2 regions of the Streptomyces sp. NPDC002209 genome follow, and region 2 is predicted to be linked to the other one. Evidence: riboswitches for the same ligand, from Rfam matches in the RefSeq annotation. Region 2 holds a riboswitch; the other holds the start of a gene.
The links. A riboswitch is a leader RNA that binds a small molecule or an ion and turns the genes downstream of it on or off. The one in region 2 is predicted to bind glycine.

Region 1: another riboswitch for glycine. It lies ahead of gcvT (glycine cleavage system aminomethyltransferase GcvT); the one in region 2 lies ahead of gcvP (aminomethyl-transferring glycine dehydrogenase).

What each region holds. Positions count from the first base shown of each region.
Region 1 covers NZ_JBIARX010000002.1:352,962-363,747, reverse strand. Annotated here, with positions in the region: gene ACFYXK_RS06530 (ABC transporter permease) at 1-711, opposite strand, end outside; gene ACFYXK_RS06525 (ABC transporter substrate-binding protein) at 853-2,619, opposite strand; gene ACFYXK_RS06520 (ABC transporter permease) at 2,661-3,653, opposite strand; gene ACFYXK_RS06515 (enhanced serine sensitivity protein SseB C-terminal domain-containing protein) at 4,168-4,908, opposite strand; gene ACFYXK_RS06510 (enhanced serine sensitivity protein SseB) at 4,970-5,704, opposite strand; gene ACFYXK_RS06505 (AAA family ATPase) at 5,778-6,449, opposite strand; glycine riboswitch at 6,644-6,747, shown strand; gene gcvT (glycine cleavage system aminomethyltransferase GcvT) at 6,932-8,047, shown strand; gene gcvH (glycine cleavage system protein GcvH) at 8,161-8,541, shown strand; gene glyA (serine hydroxymethyltransferase) at 8,557-9,813, shown strand; gene ACFYXK_RS06485 (L-serine ammonia-lyase) at 10,033-10,786, shown strand, end outside.
Region 2 covers NZ_JBIARX010000005.1:7,006-17,791, reverse strand. Annotated here, with positions in the region: gene ACFYXK_RS11660 (CPBP family intramembrane glutamic endopeptidase) at 1-142, opposite strand, end outside; gene ACFYXK_RS11655 (glutamate-cysteine ligase family protein) at 254-1,789, opposite strand; gene ACFYXK_RS11650 (hypothetical protein) at 2,284-2,904, shown strand; gene ACFYXK_RS11645 (DUF5999 family protein) at 3,274-3,480, shown strand; gene gcvP (aminomethyl-transferring glycine dehydrogenase) at 3,643-6,528, opposite strand; glycine riboswitch at 6,727-6,825, opposite strand; gene ACFYXK_RS11635 (PRC-barrel domain-containing protein) at 6,939-7,310, shown strand; gene ACFYXK_RS11630 (DNA polymerase IV) at 7,307-8,782, opposite strand; gene ACFYXK_RS11625 (MerR family transcriptional regulator) at 8,862-9,500, opposite strand; gene ACFYXK_RS11620 (bifunctional nuclease family protein) at 9,680-10,153, opposite strand; gene ACFYXK_RS11615 (MerR family transcriptional regulator) at 10,218-10,786, opposite strand, start outside.

The DNA of each region.
Region 1 (10,786 bases), on a different contig from region 2:
GGCGCGGGCGGTGCGGATGTAGTCCTCGCCGAGGACCTCGAGCATCGTGGCGCGGGTGATGCGGGCGTAGGTGGCGGCGAAGAGGAAGGCCAGGGTGATCCAGGGCAGGATCAGGGAGTTGAGCCAGGCCAGTGGATCCTCTGTGAACGGTTTGTAGTTGGACACGTCCAGCCAGCCGAGGCTGTAGACGAAGATCGCGGGGGCCACCATGCCGGTGAAGAAGATCGGCAGGGAGACACCGGCGAGCGCGCCGACCATGACGGTGCGGTCGATGGCGGTCCGGCGTTTGAGCGCCGAGACGACACCGGTCGCCACACCGGCGATCACCCAGATGACCGCTGCGCCGAGGGCGAGCGAGAGGGTGACCGGCATGCGGTCGACCATGGTCTCCCAGACGGGCGCCTCGGTCTTGAAGGAGTAGCCGAAGCAGGGGGCGGCGCAGTGGGTGACATCTGTACCGCCGTCGTAGTCGCGGCCGACGAAGATGCCCTTGACGAAGGTCAGGTACTGCTCGGAGATGGGCTTGTCGAAGCCCATCTTCACGCGGATGCCCGCCAGGGCGGTCTCGTTGGTCTCGCGGCCGGCGTACATCAGGGCCGGATCGCTGCCTGTGATCTTGGGGACCGCGAAGAAGATGCCGAAGGTGACCACGGAGACCACCAGCAGCGTGGCGACGACGTTGAACAGCCGCCGTATGAGGTAGACGAGCACTGCAGTCGGCCGCCCGGGGCGGGCGGCTGCCGTCCCTCGTGGGGACGGCAGCCGCCGCCTGCGGCCTTCACCTGCCCTTCGGACTAGCGCATGTGCGGTGAAGGCACTTGCCTGTTGTTACGTGACGACTCGACGACTCGACTACTTGGCGGCGATGCCGACGGTGGCCAGGTCGATCTTGCCCATGGAGTCGTTGAAGTAGACGTTCGTCAGACGCGGGTTGTGGTAGACGAAGGCCTTGTCGAAGTTGATGGGAAGGTAGAGGGCCTTCTCCATGACCTTCTTGTTGATGTCCGTGTAGAACGGAGCAGCGGCTTCCGGAGTCGCGGCGGCAGCAGCCGTCTTGAAGAGCTCGTTGATCTCCGGGTCGTTGATCATCGTGTAGTTGTTGTTGGCGTTGGGCTGGATGAACTTGCCGTCGACGAGCGGCTGCAGGAAGCCCGAGCCGGAGTTGTAGTCGGCGCCCCAGCCCATCACGATGATGCCGTAGTTCTTCTTCTTCACGTTCTCGGGCGAACCGATCGTGGAGGAGGAGAGCTTGCCGTCGTACTGGTCGATGGTGACCTTGATGCCGACCTTGGCGAGCGACGCCTGGAGGGACTCGGCGGTCTTCACCTCGGGGGCGCGGTTGTTGCGCACCGCGATGGTGGTCTCGAACCCGTCCGGCTTGCCGCAGGCCTTGAGGGCCTCCTTGGCCTTGGCCTCCTGCGGCTCGCCCTTGGTCAGGTTGTACGGGTCGTAGCCCTTGTCCGAACCGGGGATGCCGGGCGGCAGCATGTTCGCGCCGAGGTCACCGCTGGTCGGGCCGCCGCGGGCGGTCTGCAGGGACTTCGGGTCGGCCGCGTAGATGACGGCCTTGCGGCACTCGATGTTGTCGAACGGCGCGACCGTGGTCGGGAAGGCGAAGTAGCGGATGTAGCCCGTGAACGGGTTGTCCGCGTTCTTCTTCAGGTTCTCGTCCTTGAGGACCTTGTTCTTGCCGGCCTGCTGCATGCCCGTGCCGTCGATGGCGAGGTCGATGTCGCCCGACAGCAGACGCGCGTCCATGTCGTCCGGGTTGGTGGTCACCGTGAAGGAGACCTTGTCCGGCAGACCCTTGCGGATCGTGTCGGTCTTCGGGTCCCAGTTCTCGTTGCGGACGAAGGTCGCGCCCTTGCTCGCGGTGAAGCTCTCGACCTTGTACGGGCCGGTGGAGACCGGCTTGTTGGTGTACGTGGCGCCCGTGTCCTTGCCCGCCGGGACCGGCGAGGAGGACGGCATGGCCAGCAGGTAGCTGAAGTCGGAGTTGGCGCTCGCCAGGTTGAAGACGATCGTCTTGTCGTCCGGCGTCTCGACGGACTTCAGACCCATCTTGTTGGGGTCGGTGTCCTTGTACGGGCCGGGGTACTTCTGGCCCTGGTCGAGCAGGTCGATCAGGTAGGTGGGACCGCCGGACAGCACGTCCTGCGCGAAGACGCGCTCGATGCCGTACTTGAAGTCCTTCGAGGTGATCGGCGTACCGTCCTCGAACTTCACGCCGTCCTTGATCTTGAGGGTGTACGTCTTGCCCTCGTTGCTCAGGACCGGCAGGGCCTCGGCGAGGTCCGGGACGATCTTGCTGCCGTCCTTGCCCGGCTTGCTGTCGTACGCGAGCAGCTGGCGCACGTAGAGGCGCTGGATGTCCCACACGAAGCCGTAGTAGGCACGCGCCGGGTCGAGGTAGTCGACGTCCTGCGGCGACCAGAGCTTGAGCTCGCCGCCCTTGGCGTCCGAGGGGTTGACCATGGCGGTGGTCGCGGCGTTGAAGGCAGCGCCGCCACCGCCCTTGCCCTCGGACTTCTTGTCGCCGTCACTGCCACCGCACGCGGCGGTCAGGGACAGGGCAGCGATCACGGCGGTGATCGCGAATGCCTGCTTTCTGCGGATCACGTTGGTCCAACCTCCATAGGTGGGTGAATCGATGAAGCGGTTCAGCTGCCCTTGGGGTCGAGTGCGTCACGCAGCCCGTCCCCGAAGAGGTTGAACGCCAGGACGGTGATGAAGATCGTGATACCCGGGACCACCATGTACGCGGGGTCGTCCTGGTAGATGGGGATGGCGTCGGAGAGCATCTTTCCCCAGGAGGCGGTGGGCGGCTTGACGCCGGCACCGAGGAAGCTGAGGGCCGCCTCCGTAAGGATGTTGGTCGGGATGAGCAGCGTCGAGTAGACGAGGATCGGCGCGACCAGGTTGGGCAGCAGCTCCTTGATCAGGATGTAGCCGCGGCCGGCGCCGAGGCTGCGGGCGGCCTCGACGTACTCGCGCTCCCGGAGGGAGATCGTCTGGCCCCGGACGATACGGCCGATGTACGGCCAGCCGAAGAAGCCGATGACGACGATCAGTACGCCCATCCGGACGCCCGAACCCTCGAACCCCCAGAGGGAGTTGGGGACGACGGAGACCAGGGCGATGGTGAACAGCAGCTGCGGGAAGGCGAGCAGCAGGTCCATCAGGCGGCTGATGAGGCCGTCGACCCAGCCGCCGAGGAACCCGGCGAGCGCGCCGAGCAGGCTGCCTATCGTGACCGACACGAAGGCCGACAGGAAGGCGACGACCAGCGAGATGCGGGCACCGTAGACGATCCGGCTGAACACGTCGCGGCCGTTGGTGGGTTCGACGCCCAGCAGGAAGTCGGAGCTCATCCCGCCGAAGGAGCCGAGCGGTGTGCCCAGGTCCGGGTCGATCAAGTCCTCGTGGAACTCGTTGGGCGGGTGGCCCAGCAGGCTCACGATCTGCGGTGCGAAGACCGCCACCAGGATCAGGAAGATCACGACCACGCCGCCGGTCAGCGCGACCTTGTCGCGCTTGAGCCGCATCCAGGCGATGCGGCCGGGCGAGCGGCCTTCGATGGCCTTGGCAGGGACGTCGGCTACGGACACGGTTGCGGGTGTTTCCGCGCTCGTGTCATGCAGTGGTGCCGTCATCGTGGTGGGGACCCCTCTCGGCCGACGGGTTGCCGGCCCATGCCCGCCGCTGTGGCGGCGTTGGTGCGGAGTGGCGCTCGGAGTGCGTGGTGACACGCAGGACGCGTGCTGAAGTGCAGGAACTGCAGGAAGTGCGGGGCAGAGCCACAAGCGAAATGCATATGCCGAACCGGACTTCGCAGGACTGACCGGCTCTTGGGTGGGGAGTCTTCATCGGCGCTGCAATCAGCCGCCAGACCCGCAGATGAATGGATGCGCAACCGTGATGTGAGGGCCGAGTTCCCGTTATCCGGACTTCGCTCTCGCCTGAGCGGATCAAGACCGTCCGTTCGGTACGCAATCGGACATGGCGCCCAACTAGCGCTAGGAGCATGTCTTTTGGCTCCACAACAGCGATGAAATCCGGACAAGCCGAAGGCCGCAGGGAACGGTGGTTCCCTGCGGCCTCCGGCCGGTTCGATACGGCTGTCTCAGCGGCCGGGCAGACCTCGCCGGAGGTCGGCCCGCGCCGGGCTCAGTACGCGGGCGCCTGGCCCTCGCGGTCGTAGAAGGGGCGGCTCTGGGCGCGCAGCCACATCGCCACGGGGTCGTGCTCGTCCGCCAGCGCCACCGTGCACACCGGCACGCCCTCGGGGACGGCTCCGACCGACTGGCGCATCATCTCCCGTACGGATTCCAGCGCGGGCGCGGAGGCGTCGTACAGGTCGAGCCCGACCGCGAGGTACGGCGAGCCCAGCGAGGGCTGCACCCAGGCGCGGCGCAGCGAGCGGACGGCGGGGGTGCGGTGCGCGTGCTGGGTCAGCAGCCCGTAGAACTGCGGGAGCTCCAGGGCGGGCTCGGACAGCCGCAGCGGGCCGGCCGGCATCCGGTCGAGACCGGTGGCGATCCGGCGCAGGTCGGCCCAGGGGATGCCGAGGCCGCCGCCCTGGGCGTGCGGGTTGAGCCACAGGCCCCAGCGGTCCGGGTAGAGGGCGCGGGCGATGTCCCGGCCGGTCACCACCTCGTAGCCCCGGTTCCAGCCGCTGGCGGCCAGCTCCTGGGGGGAGGTCACGCACGGCGCATACCCGAGGCCCTCGACCTCCATGCCGCCGTACTGGGCGTCCGGGGAGCCCGGGCTGCCCTGCCAGAGCAGCATCCACAGGCGGCCCTCGGCAAGGGCGTGCAGAAGCGACTCATAGCTCTCGTAGCGCCCGGGAGTCACCTGGCGCATCATGTGCTCGAGCTGCCCGGCCGCGGCCGTGCCTGACGCACTCACCCGGTACTCCTTCTTCGTCTGCCCGTCGTCCCACCCGTATCCGCACCCAGCTTAAGCGGCCCTACGGGAGGTAGAAGGGGCGTACGCGCGTAACGATGAAGTCGACCACCGGGTCCTGCGCGGCGTCCAGGAGGATCAACTGCACGGGCCAGGGCGGCGGTACCCGGGTCAGGGCCCGGCCGAGGGCGTCCAGCGGGGCGCTGCGCATGTCGGGCTCCCATCCCAGCAGCCGGACTCCGATGTAGAGCTCCGGGGCCCCGCCCTCGACGCTGGCGAGGCAGCGGTGGGCGGCGGCGACCACGCCGGTGGCGCGGAACTCCTCGGCGGCGGCGGCCAGGAAGTCCACCGGGTCTTCCTGCCAGTCGGGCTCGTAGAGCCGGACGCGGCCGCCGGTGGCGGGGCCGTCGAGCGGGGTCCGGCCGGTGCGGCAGAGCGCCGCGACGGCGGGCGGGGGCAGCGGGACGCCGACGGCGCCCTCGGGGTTCACCGCGATGCCGAGCTGCGGGGGCAGGCCGCGGGCGAACTCGACGGCGGGGGCGACGGCGAAGTCCATGGCGGGGCCGGCGCAGGCGCGGAACTGGGCCTCGGAGCTGTAGACGGGGACGTACGCCGCCCCGTCGATCTCCATCGTGGGCAGCATGAGGCCGGCCCCGTCCGGGCCGCCGCCGGCGGGCAGGGGCACCCAGAGCAGGCTCCGGCCGAGCACCTCGACGATCCGGGCCCCGGCGTCCGCCTGCCCGAGCGCCGCCCCGAGCACCTGCTCCAGCTCGTTGTCCGGCCAGCCGCCGCCCTGCATGTACGCCTCCGCTGATTTCGCCCCACGCTGTCGGCCCGAGGTTAACGGCTCGGGCCCCGGCCTCTTGCGGGGGCTACGCCGAGTCCCGCCGGAACGCTATGCGGCTCACGGACGCGGCCGAGCCGCGGTCCAGCAGGATCGCCGACGTGCAGCCCGCGGGGAGGCGGCCCGATTCCGCCTCGCGCAGCAGGCGGGCCACCGCGCCGCGATGGCGGGCGAAGGCGTACGCCGACACCCCGCGGCCCCGCGCCGCCTGCCCGGACAGGGCCTCCTCGGGGGTGGTGTCCAGCAGCAGCAGGTGCAGCGCCCGGCCCCGCCGCCGCGCGGCCGCGGCCAGCAGGCTGCGCACCCAGCTCTGCGTCCCGCAGTCGTGGACCACCGCGGAGGCCCCGGAGCGCAGCGTCCGCCACAGTCCCCAGTAGTGCGCGCAGCGGACCAGCGGCCGGTACACCGCGTACGGCAGTGCCCGCGGCATGCGCCGCTCCCAGCGCTCGCGCACGTCCTGGGAGTCGATGCCGCCGCCCTCCGCGGCCCGCTTGATCAGCGTGCTCTTGCCGCCGCCCGGCAGGCCGGACACCACGACGATGTCCCCTTCGGCGAAGCCGAGCCACTGCGGTCCGTGCGGCCCCCGGCCGCGCAGGTCGCGCACGGGACCGCCGAGCGAGCGCGCCCGCCGCGCCGCCGGCACTTCCTCCACGGCTCCCGTCCCGGTCGCCGCCAGCACTCCGAATCTCCGCACAGTGATCGCCTTCCCCCATCGGGCCCGCAGGCCCTTCATGCCCACTGAGTGTAAAGAGACGGTAATCCGGCAGCGTCCGGTTCCGGCCTGCGCTTCCCGGCCGCCTCGCCGGTCCGTACGTTCTTCCGGGCCCGACCGCCCGATCACCCGGACGGCGTGCAATGATGTGCGCCATCTGGACCAACTGCATACCGGCCGCTTGAATCCGCGCGGGAGAGTCCCGGCAGGCCGCGAGGCCGTGCCCGGGCGCCGAAGGAGCAAGTTCCTCCCTTGAATCTCTCAGGCCCCGTACCGCGTGGATGAGGCAGATCTGAAAAGCGAGCCGCGCCGCCGTCCCTCACGACGGCATCCGCGTGCGCTCCACCCAAGGTGCAAGTCGAGGTTCCCCGGGTCCGACCGGGAACTCTCGGCGAACCTCTCAGGTTCCGATGACAGATGGGGAGGATCGTCCTCGTCATGTCATGCCCTGGGACCCGGGAGCCACACCCATGAGCACTGCCCCCCGCCTGACCGCCCTCGATGCGCTGCACCGCTCGCTCGGTGCGACCATGACCGACTTCGCGGGCTGGGACATGCCCCTGCGGTACGCCAGTGAGCGCGACGAACACAACGCCGTCCGCACCAAGGCCGGCCTCTTCGACCTGTCCCACATGGGCGAGATCACGCTGACCGGCCCGGAGGCCGTCAAGGCCCTGGACTACGCGCTGGTCGGCAACATCTCCACGGTCGGCGTCGGCCGCGCCCGCTACACGCACATCTGCCAGGAGGACGGCGGGATCGTCGACGACCTGATCGTCTACCGCCTGGGCGAGACCGAGTACATGGTCGTCGCGAACGCCTCCAACGCCCAGGTCGTCCTGGACGCCCTGACCGAGCGCGCCGCCGGCTTCGACACCGAGGTCCGCGACGACCGCGACGCGTACGCGCTGATCGCCGTGCAGGGCCCGGAGTCCCCCGGCATCCTCGCCTCCCTCACCGACGCCGACCTGGACGGCCTGAAGTACTACGCCGGCCTGCCGGGCACGGTCGCGGGCGTGCCCGCGCTGATCGCCCGTACCGGCTACACCGGCGAGGACGGCTTCGAGCTGTTCGTCGCCCCCGAGCACGCCGTCGAGCTGTGGCAGGCGCTGACCAAGGCCGGCGAGGGCGTCGGCCTGGTCCCGGCGGGCCTGTCCTGCCGCGACACCCTGCGCCTGGAGGCGGGCATGCCGCTGTACGGGCACGAGCTGACCACCTCGCTCAACCCGTTCGACGCGGGGCTGGGCCGGGTCGTGAAGTTCGAGAAGGAGGGCGAGTTCGTGGGCCGCGCCGCCCTGGAGGCCGCCGCCGAGCGCGCTGCCACCAACCCGCCGCGCAAGCTGGTCGGCCTGATCGCGGAGGGCCGCCGCGTCCCGCGCGCCGGCTTCCCCGTCGTGGCCGACGGACAGGTCATCGGCGAGGTCACCTCGGGTGCCCCGTCCCCGACGCTGGGCAAGCCGATCGCGATGGCGTACGTGGACGCGGCGCACGCCGCGCCCGGCACCTCCGGTGTCGGCGTGGACATTCGCGGTACGCATGAGCCGTACGAGGTCGTGGCCCTGCCGTTCTACAAGCGGCAGAAGTAACACCCGTACCCCGTACCGGCTCCCTACCGCCGTCGTACGGGCGCCGTACCGGCCGTCTCAGTACGCAAGACCACTGTTCGTATCCACTCCCCCGCATCCAGGAGAATCAGGTCATGAGCAACCCCCAGCAGCTGCGTTACAGCAAGGAGCACGAGTGGCTGTCGACCGCCGAGGACGGCGTCGCGACGGTCGGCATCACGGAGTTCGCGGCCAACGCGCTCGGTGACGTCGTCTACGCCCAGCTCCCCGAGGTCGGCGACACGGTGACCGCGGGCGAGACCTGCGGTGAGCTGGAGTCGACCAAGTCCGTCAGCGACCTGTACTCCCCCGTCACCGGTGAGGTCGTCGAGTCCAACCAGGACGTCGTGGACGACCCGGCGCTCGTGAACACCGCCCCGTTCGAGGGCGGCTGGCTGTTCAAGGTGCGCATCGCGGAGGAGCCGGCCGACCTGCTCTCCGCCGAGGAGTACGCCAAGCTCACCGCCGGTAACTGACCACAGGGGATCCTGATGTCTGTTCTGAACACCCCTCTCCACGAGCTCGACCCGGACGTCGCCGCCGCCGTCGACGCCGAGCTCGCACGCCAGCAGTCCACCCTGGAAATGATCGCGTCGGAGAACTTCGCTCCGGTCGCGGTCATGGAGGCCCAGGGCTCGGTCCTGACCAACAAGTACGCCGAGGGCTACCCCGGCCGCCGTTACTACGGCGGCTGCGAGCACGTCGACGTCGTCGAGCAGATCGCGATCGACCGCATCAAGGCGCTGTTCGGCGCCGAGGCCGCGAACGTCCAGCCGCACTCGGGTGCGCAGGCGAACGCCGCCGCGATGTTCGCGCTGCTGAAGCCGGGCGACACGATCATGGGCCTGAACCTGGCCCACGGCGGTCACCTGACCCACGGCATGAAGATCAACTTCTCCGGCAAGCTCTACAACGTGGTCCCGTACCACGTCGACGAGACCGGCGAGGTGGACATGGCCGAGGTCGAGCGCCTCGCCAAGGAGTCCAAGCCGCAGCTGATCGTCGCCGGCTGGTCCGCCTACCCGCGCCAGCTGGACTTCGCCGCCTTCCGCCGCATCGCGGACGAGGTCGGCGCGTACCTGATGGTCGACATGGCGCACTTCGCCGGCCTGGTGGCCGCGGGCCTGCACCCGAACCCGGTGCCGCACGCCCACGTCGTCACCACCACCACGCACAAGACCCTCGGCGGTCCGCGCGGCGGTGTCATCCTGTCGACGCAGGAGCTGGCCAAGAAGATCAACTCCGCGGTCTTCCCCGGTCAGCAGGGCGGCCCGCTGGAGCACGTGATCGCGGCCAAGGCGGTCTCCTTCAAGGTCGCGGCCTCGCCCGAGTTCAAGGAGCGCCAGGAGCGCACCCTGGAGGGCGCGAAGATCCTCGCCGCCCGCCTGGTCCAGGACGACGTCAAGGCCGTGGGCGTGGACGTCCTCACCGGCGGCACCGACGTGCACCTGGTCCTGGTCGACCTGCGCAACTCCGAGCTGGACGGCCAGCAGGCCGAGGACCGCCTCCACGAGGTCGGCATCACGGTCAACCGCAACGCCATCCCGAACGACCCGCGGCCGCCGATGGTCACCTCGGGCCTGCGGATCGGTACGCCGGCCCTGGCCACCCGCGGCTTCGACGCCGAGGCCTTCACCGAGGTCGCCGAGATCATCGCGCAGGCGCTGAAGCCCGCGTACGACAGCGAGGCCCTCAAGGCGCGCGTCTCCGCGCTCGCGGCGAAGTTCCCGCTGTACCCGACGCTCTAGCGACGGCTTGGGAGGGCCCGGCCTGGTGTCACACAGGGCCGGGCCCTTCCTGTGTGACACGAGCCATACCCGAGCGCCGTCCGGCGACCATCGCGGGCAGACGAAACGTTCACCTCGCCACGTTAAGCTCGACTGTCGGACAAAATCCGAACAATCCCCCCTCATACGATCAGCCCCGCCTGCCCCTCCACCCACGAGCAGACAAGGGAGTCCGCCACCGTGGCCATCTCCGTCTTCGATCTCTTCTCCATCGGCATCGGTCCCTCCTCCTCCCACACGGTCGGTCCGATGAGGGCCGCCCGCATGTTCGTGACGCGGCTGAAGAAGGACGGCGTACTCGCCCAGACCGCAGCGGTCCGGGCAGAGCTGTACGGCTCCCTCGGCGCGACCGGCCACGGCCACGGCACGCCCAAGGCCGTGCTGCTGGGCCTGGAAGGCCACTCCCCCCGCTCGGTGAACGTGGAGACGGCCGACGACGAGGTGGAGCGCATCCGCCGGACGGGGCGCCTGCGCCTGCTCGGCACCGAGATCGGGGAGGCGCACGAGATCGCCTTCGACGAGCCGAGCCAGCTGATCCTGCACCGCCGCCGCTCCCTGCCGTACCACGCGAACGGCATGACGCTCTTCGCCTACGACGCCTCGGGCGCCCCGCTGCTGGAGAAGACGTACTACTCGGTCGGCGGCGGCTTCGTGGTGGACGAGGACGCGGTCGGCGAGGACCGGATCAAGCTCGACGACACCGAGCTGAAGTACCCCTTCCGCAGCGGCGACGAGATGCTGCGCATGGCCCGGGAAAGCGGGCTGTCGATCTCCGCGATGATGCTGGAGAACGAGAAGGCCTGGCGCACCGAGGAGGAGATCCGCGAGGGCCTGCTCGAGATCTGGCGCGTCATGCAGGCCTGCGTCTCGCGCGGCATGTCGCGCGAGGGCATCCTGCCCGGCGGCCTGAAGGTCCGGCGCCGGGCGGCGAACA
Region 2 (10,786 bases):
TCAGCGAGCCGATGAAGCTGATCAGCGAGGAGAAGGCGCTCGCCCCCAGCGACAATGCCAGCACGAGCAGCGTCTCGGTGCGCAGGACCCCCCGCCCGTCCTCGTGCAACGCCTTGACCACCGGCTCCGGCTCCGCCCGCACGTCCGACTCCGTCCCGCCGTTCCGCTTCCGTCCACCCCATACTGCCTCGTCGGCAGGGCAAGGGGATCACCGGATCCGGAACGCGCGCACGGCGACCGGTTCGGCGGAGGTTCAGCGCCGGGCCGGCACCGGGGCGCTCACCTCCTCGTCCACCAGGCCGACGGGCCAGGTGTGCACGGGGTCGCCCTTGTGCATCAGCTCGCTGTAGCGCCGGGTGATCGCGGCCAGCGCCGCGTCCCGTTCCATCCCGGATGCGAGCGCCCGGTGGTAGGTGTCCACCTGCCAGGTCGCCCCGTTGACCCGCCGCTGGCAGCGCTCCTCGATGATGCCGAGGTAGTGGTCGCGGTCGGCGGGCTCGATGCCCCAGGCGTCCAGCCCTGCCGCCGCCATCGGCAGCAGTTCGTCCAGGACCAGCCGTACGGCCGACACACTGGCCAGCCCGCCGCCCCGTCCCCGGCGCGGCCAGCGCAGCCGCGCGTCGATCCCGTACCGGCAGGCCGCGTCGAAGTTGGCCTCCGCCTCGGCGAACGGCAGCCGGGTCCACACCGGCCGCTGCTCGTCGGCGAGCGTACGGACGAGTCCGTAGTAGAAGGCGGCGTTCGCCACGACGTCGGCGACCGTCGGCCCGGCCGGCAGCACCCGGTTCTCCACCCGCAGGTGCGGCATCCCGTCGGCGACCCCGTACACGGGCCGGTTCCACCGGTAGACCGTGCCGTTGTGCAGGACCAGTTCCTGCAGGCTCGGCACCCCGCCCTCGGCGAGCACGCGCAGCGGCTCCTCCTCGTCGCAGATGGGCAGCAGGGCCGGGAAGTAGCGGACGTTCTCCGCGAAGAGCTCGTACGCCGACTCCACCCAGCGCTCCCCGAACCAGGTCCGCGGCCGCACCCCCTGGGCCTGGAGCTCGGGCGGCCGGGTGTCGGTGGCCTGGGTGAACAGCGGCGGCCGGGACTCCCTCCACAGCTCACGCCCGAACAGGAACGGGGAGTTGGCGCCCACGGCTATCTGTACGGCGGTCACCGCCTGCGCCGCGTTCCACACGTCGGCGAACCGGGCCGGGGTCACCTGCAGGTGCAGCTGCACGGAGGTGCAGGCGGCCTCCGGGACGATCGACCCGGTGCTCCACGTGAGCCGCTCGACCCCGTCGATGTCGAGCATGAAGTCCTCGCCGCGCATCATCAGGATCTGCTCGTTCAGCAGCGAGTAGCGGTCCACCGCCGAAAGGTTCGCGGTGACCAGGTCGGAGCGGGTGATCGTCGGCAGGATGCCGATCATCACCACCCCGGCGTCGATCTCCGCGGCCTGCCGGTGGGCATAGCCGAGCCCCGCACTCAGTTCCTCGGCGAGCTGGTCGAATACCCGGCCGCCGAGCCGGTGCGGAAGCACGTTCACCTCCAGGTTGAACATTCCGAGTTCGGTCTGGAAATCAGGGCTCGCAATCCGCTCCAGAACCTGGGCATTCACCATTCTCGGCAACCCGTCGGCACCCGCGAGATTCAGCTCGATCTCCAGCCCCATCATGTTCTTGGGCCGATCGAACCTCTTCTCCGCCAGAAGCCGCTCCAGCCCCTCCAAGCACTCGTGAAGCTTCCTCCGATACTTCTGCCGATCGGACAGGTCGAATCCGCCCGCCACGACCTTCTCCCCCATCGAAGCGTCCCTCCTCGAGTGGGCCTGGCCTGTGCCACCCAGGCGCGCGTGTACGGTCGATGATGCCCCGGCGGCGTGATCGATAACGCCGAGGGGGCGTGTGTGGCGGGGAGCGCGCGCCGGTTTGGCCGAAGGGCGCTATGGCACATTCACTTGGCAAGACACCGTATGCAAATTCCGCATGCGTTGTGCCGGTTCCGCAAAATGGGCGCTTTCCAGCCGAGCCCCTGTCCGGTAACCTCCGAGGTCAGCGCGACTTGTTCGCGCGCAACCGGCATGAACGCCATGTCAGCGGGACCGGTAAGCGCCTTGTCGGCAATAGGCGGGACAGCTAGCCGAAACACTGCGTGAACACATGTCGTATAAACTCCGCAAACGAGGCAGAGAGTTGGCGCGCGGCCATTGCCCCTCAGCCCCCCTCTGGCCCCAGAATGCGACAGCGCCGTCCGCACCTGCCCCGATCCACAGGTCTCCCAAGTGAGAGGCGACCCACCATGCCGCTGCATGTCCCTCCGGCTCCCGCGCCCGCCCTGCGCAGCGTCCTCGCGGCACTCGGTTCCCCCACCGCCGTCCACGAGGCGCACACTCCGGCCCTGCGCGCGCTGCAGGGTCCGATGACCGCCGAACTGCCGCTTCCGGTCCACGTCCTCGACCGGTTGAACATCTCGGAGCTGACTGCGGGGGGCCGTCCGCCCCGCACCCGGCTGACCGCCTGGCGGTTCCTGATCCGCAGCGGCGACCGCTACGTCGCCGCCGCGGACACCCGGCTGACGCCGGACGGCTGGGCCTTCTCCCATTTCTTCGAGGGCCCCTATGTCGCGGCCACCGAACGCGCCCTGCGCCAGGCCGAATCCCTCGGCAAGAGCTACCAGCCGCGACTGCTGTCCGTACCGGAGCTGTACATGCTGACGCTGTGGCTGCACGGAGCGGTCGGCGCCGACGCGTCCTCCGGGCTGCCGGCCGCCGCGGATCTGCTGGTACCGCTGGCGCCCGCCCCGCCCGGCATCGCCGCGTACCGGCCGCATCCGGTGTCCGAGCTGCTGCCCGTGATGACCCACCGGCTCGCTCCGCCGAGTCCGCCGCTCCCGCCGTCGCTGGCCGCGCCGGCGGCCTGACGCGCGGCCCGAGCAGGTCCCGAGCGGAGCCCGAGCCGGGTCCGAACACGGTCCGAACACGGTCCGAGCGGCGTGCGGTCATGGTCTGAGCTGGCCCGTTGCGGGGCCGGTGACCCGTACGACCCATTCGGTCTAGCCCACTCGGGTCACCTGCGAACCACCCGAAATGACAGGGGAGTTGAGCTGAACCGCCCGCACGAGTGATGCGTCATCAATCTATGAGGACAGCTGCCGGGAAATCCCTGCGGACTCAAGTCCGGAGGGCAACACTGGGACCCTGACCAAACCAAGACGTTGATACGGGGGGCGGCCATGAACAACGCATCGAGCCGCAGCACACAGACCACATCGCAGCGAAAGAACGCATCCATGTGCCAGCACCAGCCAGCGTGCCCGTCAGCCGACTCCGCCGACCGGGAGGCCGCCAAGCCCGTGGCCAACCACCCGGAACAGGGCTGGAGCCTGCTGTGCAACGGCGTCCTGCTCTTCGAGGACACCGGTGAGCTGCTGCCGGACGGCCAGATCATCGCCCCGCACCGCCCGCTCGCGGCGGCGCAGGTGATGAAAGCGGCCTAGTCCGACGACAGCACGGCGTGAACGGAACAGAACGGAACGGAACAAGAACGCAGAGGGGCCGGCCCGGGAATCATTCTCCCGGACCGGCCCCTTCGTCATGCCGTCATGTCATACGAATATGTCATGTCACCGAACGGACACGGTGTCGTAGTGCCGTACGGCTCAGTTGTCGTACTCGTCCAGCGGCGGGCAGGAGCACACCAGGTTGCGGTCGCCGAAGGCACCGTCGATACGGCGTACCGGCGGCCAGTACTTCTCCGCCGCCGTCACCCCGCCGGGGAAGACGGCCTCGTCGCGGCTGTACGGGTGGTTCCACTCGCCGCCCAGCGCCGCCGCCGTGTGCGGGGAATTGGCCAGCGGGTTGTCGTCCACCGGCCACTCGCCGCCCGCGACCCGCTCGATCTCGGCGCGGATGGCGATCATCGCATCGCAGAAACGGTCGATCTCGGCGAGGTCCTCGGACTCCGTCGGCTCGATCATCAGCGTGCCGGCGACCGGGAACGACATGGTCGGCGCGTGGAAGCCGTAGTCGATCAGGCGCTTGGCGATGTCGTCCACGCTGACGCCCGTCGCCTTCGACAGCGGGCGCAGGTCGATGATGCACTCGTGCGCGACCAGGTTGCCCGGGCCGGTGTAGAGCACCGGGTAGTGCGGCTCCAGGCGCTTGGCGATGTAGTTCGCGCCGAGCACCGCCACCTGGGTGGCGCGCTTGAGGCCCTCGCCGCCCATGAGGCGCACGTACGACCACGAGATCGGCAGGATGCCGGCCGATCCCCACGGCGCCGCCGAGATCGGGCCGACGCCCGTCTGCGGGCCCGCGGTCGGCTGGAGCGGGTGGTTCGGCAGGTACGGGGCCAGGTGGGCCCGGACACCGACCGGGCCGACGCCCGGGCCGCCGCCGCCGTGCGGGATGCAGAAGGTCTTGTGCAGGTTCAGGTGCGAGACGTCGCCGCCGAAGTGCCCCGGCTTGGCCAGGCCCACCAGGGCGTTGAGGTTGGCGCCGTCCACGTACACCTGGCCGCCGGCCTCGTGCACCTGGGCGCAGATGTCGGCGACGTGCTCCTCGAACACACCGTGCGTGGACGGGTACGTGATCATCAGCACGGCGAGCTCGTCGCGGTACTGCTCGATCTTGGCGCGCAGGTCGGCCGCGTCCACCTCGCCGTCGTCGGCGGTCTTGACGACGACGACCTTCATGCCGGCCATCACGGCGCTGGCGGCGTTGGTGCCGTGCGCGGAGGACGGGATGAGGCAGACGGTGCGCTGCTCGTCGCCGTTCGCCCGGTGGTAGGCGCGGACGGCCAGCAGGCCGGCGAGCTCACCCTGGGAGCCGGCGTTCGGCTGGATGGAGACCTTGTCGTAGCCGGTGACCTCGCAGAGACGTTCCTCCAGCTCGGTGATGAGCGTGAGGTACCCCTCGGCCTGCTCGACCGGGGCGAACGGGTGCAGCTGGCCGAATTCCGGCCAGGTGACCGACTCCATCTCGGTGGTCGCGTTGAGCTTCATGGTGCAGGAGCCCAGCGGGATCATGCCGCGGTCCAGCGCGTAGTCCTTGTCCGCCAGCTTGCGCAGGTAGCGCAGCATCGCGGTCTCGCTGCGGTGCTGGTGGAAGACCGGGTGCGCCAGGTAGTCGTCCGAGCGCAGCAGGCCCTCGGGCAGGGCGTCGGCGGCGGTCTCGTCGAGGGCCTCGATGTCGGCGGTGACACCGAAGGCGGCCCAGACCGCCTCGACGCCGGCGCGCAGGGTGGTCTCGTCGCAGGAGACGGAGACGTGGTCGGCGTCGACCTGGAACAGGTTGACCCCGCCCTCGCGGGCGGCGGCGACGACCTCGGCGGCCTTGCCGGGCACCCGGGCGGTGAGGGTGTCGAAGTACGCGCCGTGCACGAGCTCGACCCCGCCGGCCGTCAGGCCGGCCGCGAGCAGCGCCGCGTAGCGGTGCGTACGGCGGGCGATCGTCCGCAGGCCGTCCGGACCGTGGTAGACGGCGTACATGCCGGCCATGACGGCGAGCAGCACCTGCGCGGTGCAGATGTTGCTGGTGGCCTTCTCACGGCGGATGTGCTGCTCACGGGTCTGCAGCGCCAGGCGGTACGCCTTGTTGCCGTCCGCGTCCACGGAGACGCCGACGAGGCGGCCCGGCAGCGAGCGGGCGTGCTTGTCCTGGACGGCCATGTAGCCGGCGTGCGGGCCGCCGAAGCCCATCGGGACGCCGAAGCGCTGGGTGGTGCCGACGGCGATGTCCGCGCCGAGCGCGCCCGGGGAGGTCAGCAGGGTCAGGGCGAGCAGGTCGGCGGCGACGGCGACGATCGCGCCGAGGCCGTGCGCCTGGTCGATGACCGGCTTGATGTCCCGTACGGCACCGGAGGCGCCCGGGTACTGGAGGAGCACGCCGTAGACGCCGCGCTCGGCGACCTCGGCCGGGATGCCCTCGGACAGGTCGGCGACGACGATCTCGATGCCGATCGGCTCGGCGCGGGTCTCGATCACGGCGATGGTCTGCGGCAGCGCGTCGGCGTCGACGAGGAAGATGTTCCCCTTGGACTTGCCCACGCGGCGGGCCAGCGTCATGGCCTCGGCGGCCGCGGTGCCCTCGTCGAGCAGGGAGGCGCCGGAGGTCGGCAGGCCGGTGAGGTCCGCGACGACGGTCTGGAAGTTGAGGAGCGCCTCGAGGCGGCCCTGCGAGATCTCGGGCTGGTAGGGCGTGTACGCCGTGTACCAGGCCGGGTTCTCCATGACGTTGCGCAGGATCACCGGCGGGGTGAAGGTCCCGTAGTAGCCGAGGCCGATCATCGGCGTCAGGACCTGGTTGCGGTCGGCCAGCGAGCGCAGCTCGGCCAGCACCTCGGCCTCGGTCAGCGCCTCGGGCAGGTTCAGCGCCTCGGCGCTCTTGATCACATCCGGTACCGCGGCGGCGGTCAGTTCGTCCAGCGAGCCGTAGCCCACGTGGGCGAGCATCTTCGCCTGCGCCTCGGCATCCGGGCCGATGTGGCGCTGCTCGAAGGGGATCCCTCGCTCCAGCTGGGAGAGCGGAATGCGGTTGGCGGTCATGTACGGAGGCCTCCTGGGTCGTACGACCTGCGAGGGGTACCACGGCGCGGGCACCCGGACGGCCTCCCCCTCTGTCATCTCAACCTGAGAGCTTCGCCGGAGTCGCGGGGATGACCCGCGGATTCCGGCTTTCACCGTCGGTGAGGGGAGGAACCGGCACTGCATGCCCGGTACCTGCCCCTGCTTTCCAGAGTGGCCTCGTCACGTGCGGTACGTATGCCTGAGAGATTCCGGGGAGGATTTGCTCCTTCGGCGCCTCCGTCGAGCTCACTCGGAGGACTCTCCCGCACAGGGTCAACAGCCGTCACCCAGCCTACCAGCGAGGTTCTCCGCCCTCCTTCGAGTGGCCCCCACTCCGGAAATGCACTTTTGTAGTCGTTACGGAGGAGTTGCGACCATATGGAGGGACCGTGCAGACCGACATCGATCCGCGCAGCCTGATCGGCCGCAAGGCGTTCGACCGCAACGGAACCAAGATCGGCACCGTCGACGAGGTCTACCTCGACGATGCCACGGGCGTGCCCGAGTGGGCCGCCGTCCGGACGGGCCTGTTCAGCCGGGACGCGTTCGTCCCACTGGAACCGAGCGAGGTGGTCGACGACACCCTGCGCGTCCCCTTCGAACGCTCCCTGATCAAGGACGCCCCGGACTTCGGCGTCGGCCGCCACCTCTCCCCCGAACAGGAGCTGCAGCTCTACCACCACTACGGACTGGACGTCTCCCTCCCGTCGGACATCCAGCGCGACTTCGGCCGCCTGGCGAACGGCGACGACACCCCCTAGGTGTGTTGTCCCGGGACGGGTTCCCCCACGAGGGGCAGCGGATCGGACGGCTCCAGCTCGGGGTCGTCCACCCGGAAGGTGCGCACCCGGCCCGGTGGCGATCCGGGCCGCTCGAAGCGCACGGTCACCCTCCCGACCCCGCTGCCCTGCACCCACCCCGGCCCGTACACGGCGTGCCGTACGTCACTGCCGGCCGCCCAGCGGCGCTCCCGGGCGGGCTCGGGCTCCCCGCCCGGCTCCGCGCCCTCGGGGGCCTCTGCGGGCCCACCAGGCCCTGCCGGCCCAGCGGACCCTCCCGGCCCTGCCGTTCCGGTCGCCTCCGCAGCCCCGTCCGGCTCAGCGGCCCCGCCCTCGCCCGCCGGGGCAGCCTCCGCAGCGGCGCCGGCAGCCGCCTCCGCGGCCATGGACTGCGCGAACAGGTCCTCCTGCGTGTAGTCCGCCAGCCCGGTCACGCCCACCCCCAGCAGCCGCACCCCGCCCGTGGTGTCCACCGCCTCCAGCAATCGCGCGGCGGCTTCCCGCACCACCGCGGGGTCGTCGGTGGGCCCCCGCAGCGTCTCGGAGCGCGTCAGGGTCGAGAAGTCGTAGCGCCGCACCTTCAGCACGATCGTGCGCCCGGAGTGCCCCGACTCCCGCAGCCGGTGCACACACCGGTCGGCGAGCCGCTGCACCTCGCCCCGGATCCGCACCCGGTCGTGCAGGTCCACGTCGAAGGTGTCCTCGACGGACACGGATTTCGCGTCGCGCTCGGCGACCACCGGCCGGTCGTCCAGCCCCAGCGCCATCCGGTACAGCCCGAGCCCGTGCGCGCGCCCGACCATCCGGACCAGCTCGTCCTCGCCGGCCTCGGCCAGCTCCCCCACGGTGGTGATCCCGGCCCGCCGCAGGTGCTCCCCGGTGGCCGGCCCCACCCCCGGCAGGGTCCGTACCGACATCGGGGCGAGCAGGGCCCGCTCCGTGCCCGGCTCGATCAGCAGCAGCCCGTCCGGCTTGGCCTCCTCCGAGGCCACCTTCGCCAGCATCTTCGACCCCGCGAGCCCCACCGAGGCGCTGAGCCCGGTCGCCGCCAGGATGTCCGCCCGCAGCCGCTGCCCCGTCTCCAGGGCGGATTCCGCGTCGAAGGCGGTTCCGCCCGCCTCCAGGTCCACGAACGCCTCGTCCAGGCTGAGCGGCTCCACGAGCGGCGACAGCTCCCGCAGCAGCGCCATGACCAGGTCGCTGACCGCCCGGTACAGGCTGAAGCGCGGGATCAGGCAGGCGCCGTTCGGGCAGAGCCGCCGCGCCTGGGCCATCGGCATCGCCGAGTGCACCCCGAAGCGGCGGGCCTCGTAGGAGGCGGTGGCGACCACGCCGCGCGGGCCGAGCCCGCCGACGATCACGGCCTTGCCGCGCAGGCTCGGCTTCGATGCCTGCTCCACGGATGCGTAGAAGGCGTCCATGTCCAGATGCAGGATGGTCGGCGCGGCTCTCACAGCCCCGATGCTGCCTTACGTCACTGACAATCGGCCGGGGCCGGGCCCGGCGCGTGCGCGGCCGGGCCGGGGCCCGGTCTCAACCGGCCCGGTTGCGCCGTGCGGCCAGCTCGTCCGTCGGGTTGTGGCCGACCACCGTCTCGCCGGTGTCGACCCGCTCGCCGTGCAGCTGCGACAGCGCGTTCTCGACATCGCGCCAGACCACGCCCACGGCGATCCCGAAGATGCCCTGCCCGCCCTGGAGCAGGCTCACGACCTGGTCCGGCGAGGTGCACTCGTACACGGTGGCGCCGTCGCTCATCAGCGTCATGCGCTCGAGGTCCGCGAATCCGCGGTCCCGCAGGTGCTGGACCGCGGTCCGGATGTTCTGCAGCGCCACACCCGTGTCCAGGAAGCGCTTGACGATCTTGAGGACGACGACGTCCCGGAAGCTGTACAGGCGCTGCGTGCCCGAGCCGTACGCGGGGCGCACCGTGGGCTCCACCAGCCCGGTCCGCGCCCAGTAGTCGAGCTGCCGGTACGTGATGCCCGCCGCGGCGCACGCCGTCGGACCCCGGTAGCCGACTTGTTCGGGTGCCGGGTCCGCGCCGGCGGCTGTGACCGTCGCCGCCTCCGGCTGACGGCGCGCGGAACCTGCCGCGCTGCCGTGGAGCGGGTACGGCCCACCGTCACTCCGCACGGGGATGCCCCCGGTCGTACCGTCGCCCGTGACTCTCACGCCGACCCTCCGTCCTTGACCTGCCCCCTCGAAGGTAGGCAGTCACCAGGGGTGCGTCAACGATCGCCACACTCGGCACGCCGAGTGATAATCACCCTGAGAGTGGTTTCCCGTGCCCTATATCGGGGAATTGCTGACCGAATGAGCTGTCGCTCCCCGTGGACGGCGCGGTCGGCGGCTCACTGCGGCCCGGTGCCGAAGTCCTCCGGAGAGATCTGGTCGAGGAACTCGCGGAACTTCTCCACCTCGTCCTCCTGCTCGTCCGGAATGGCGATTCCGGCGTCGTCCAGCACGCCGTCGCTGCCGTAGATCGGCGTCCCCGTCCGCAGGGCCAGCGCTATGGCATCGGAGGGCCGCGCGCTCACCTCGACCCCACTGGCGAAGACGAGCTCCGCGTAGAAGACGCCCTCCCGCAGATCCGTGATCCGGACCTCGGTGAGCTCCTCGCCGATCGCCTCCAGCACGTCCTTGAACAGGTCGTGCGTCAGCGGCCGGGCAGGGGCCATGCCCTGCTGCGCGAAGGCAATGGCGGTCGCCTCCCCTGGTCCGATCCAGATGGGGAGGTACCGGTCGCCTCCCACTTCACGCAGGAGCACGATCGGTTGGTTGGAGGGCATTTCCACCCGGACACCCACAACGTCGAGCTCGTTCACACAGCAACCCTAGGACCTGCTCGGCAGGTTTGGGTAGTCGGGCCCCCCTCGAAGATCCCCGACGTCAGTGCAGACGGACCCCGAGAGCCGTCTGTACCAAGGCCTCGTGGAGCCGTACGGAGAGCCCCGCGAGTTCTTTCATGGTGGCCTCGGCATGCGCCCTGGTCTGCGGGTTGCGGTGCCGCCGCAGCGGTGCGACGACCTGCTCCACCAGCCCCGCCTCCCGGTCCGCGGCGGCCTTCATGGCCCGCAGGTGCCGGGGCTCCAGCCCGAACCGGCCCAGATCGGCCACCAGGCGGGCCACCGTGACCGCCTCGGCGTCGAATCCGCCGCCCGGAGCCTCGCCGATCAGCCCGTACGACTCCCACTCGGCCAGCTGGGCCTCGTCCACCTCGGCCGCGGCCAACAGCTCGGCGCGGCCCACGCGGGCCGTGGCCGGCCGTTCCCGGCCCACCTCGCCGTAGACGGCGGAAGGGCCGGCCGGATCGACGCAGTCCCCGTGCGCCGTGGGCGACGGGATGCGGATCTGCTCACCGCGGGCGAGCGCGTCCAGCTGTTCGCGGATGACCTTCAACGGCAGGTAGTGGTCCCGCTGCAGACGCAGGATGCGGGCCAGCCGCTCGACGTCCTGCG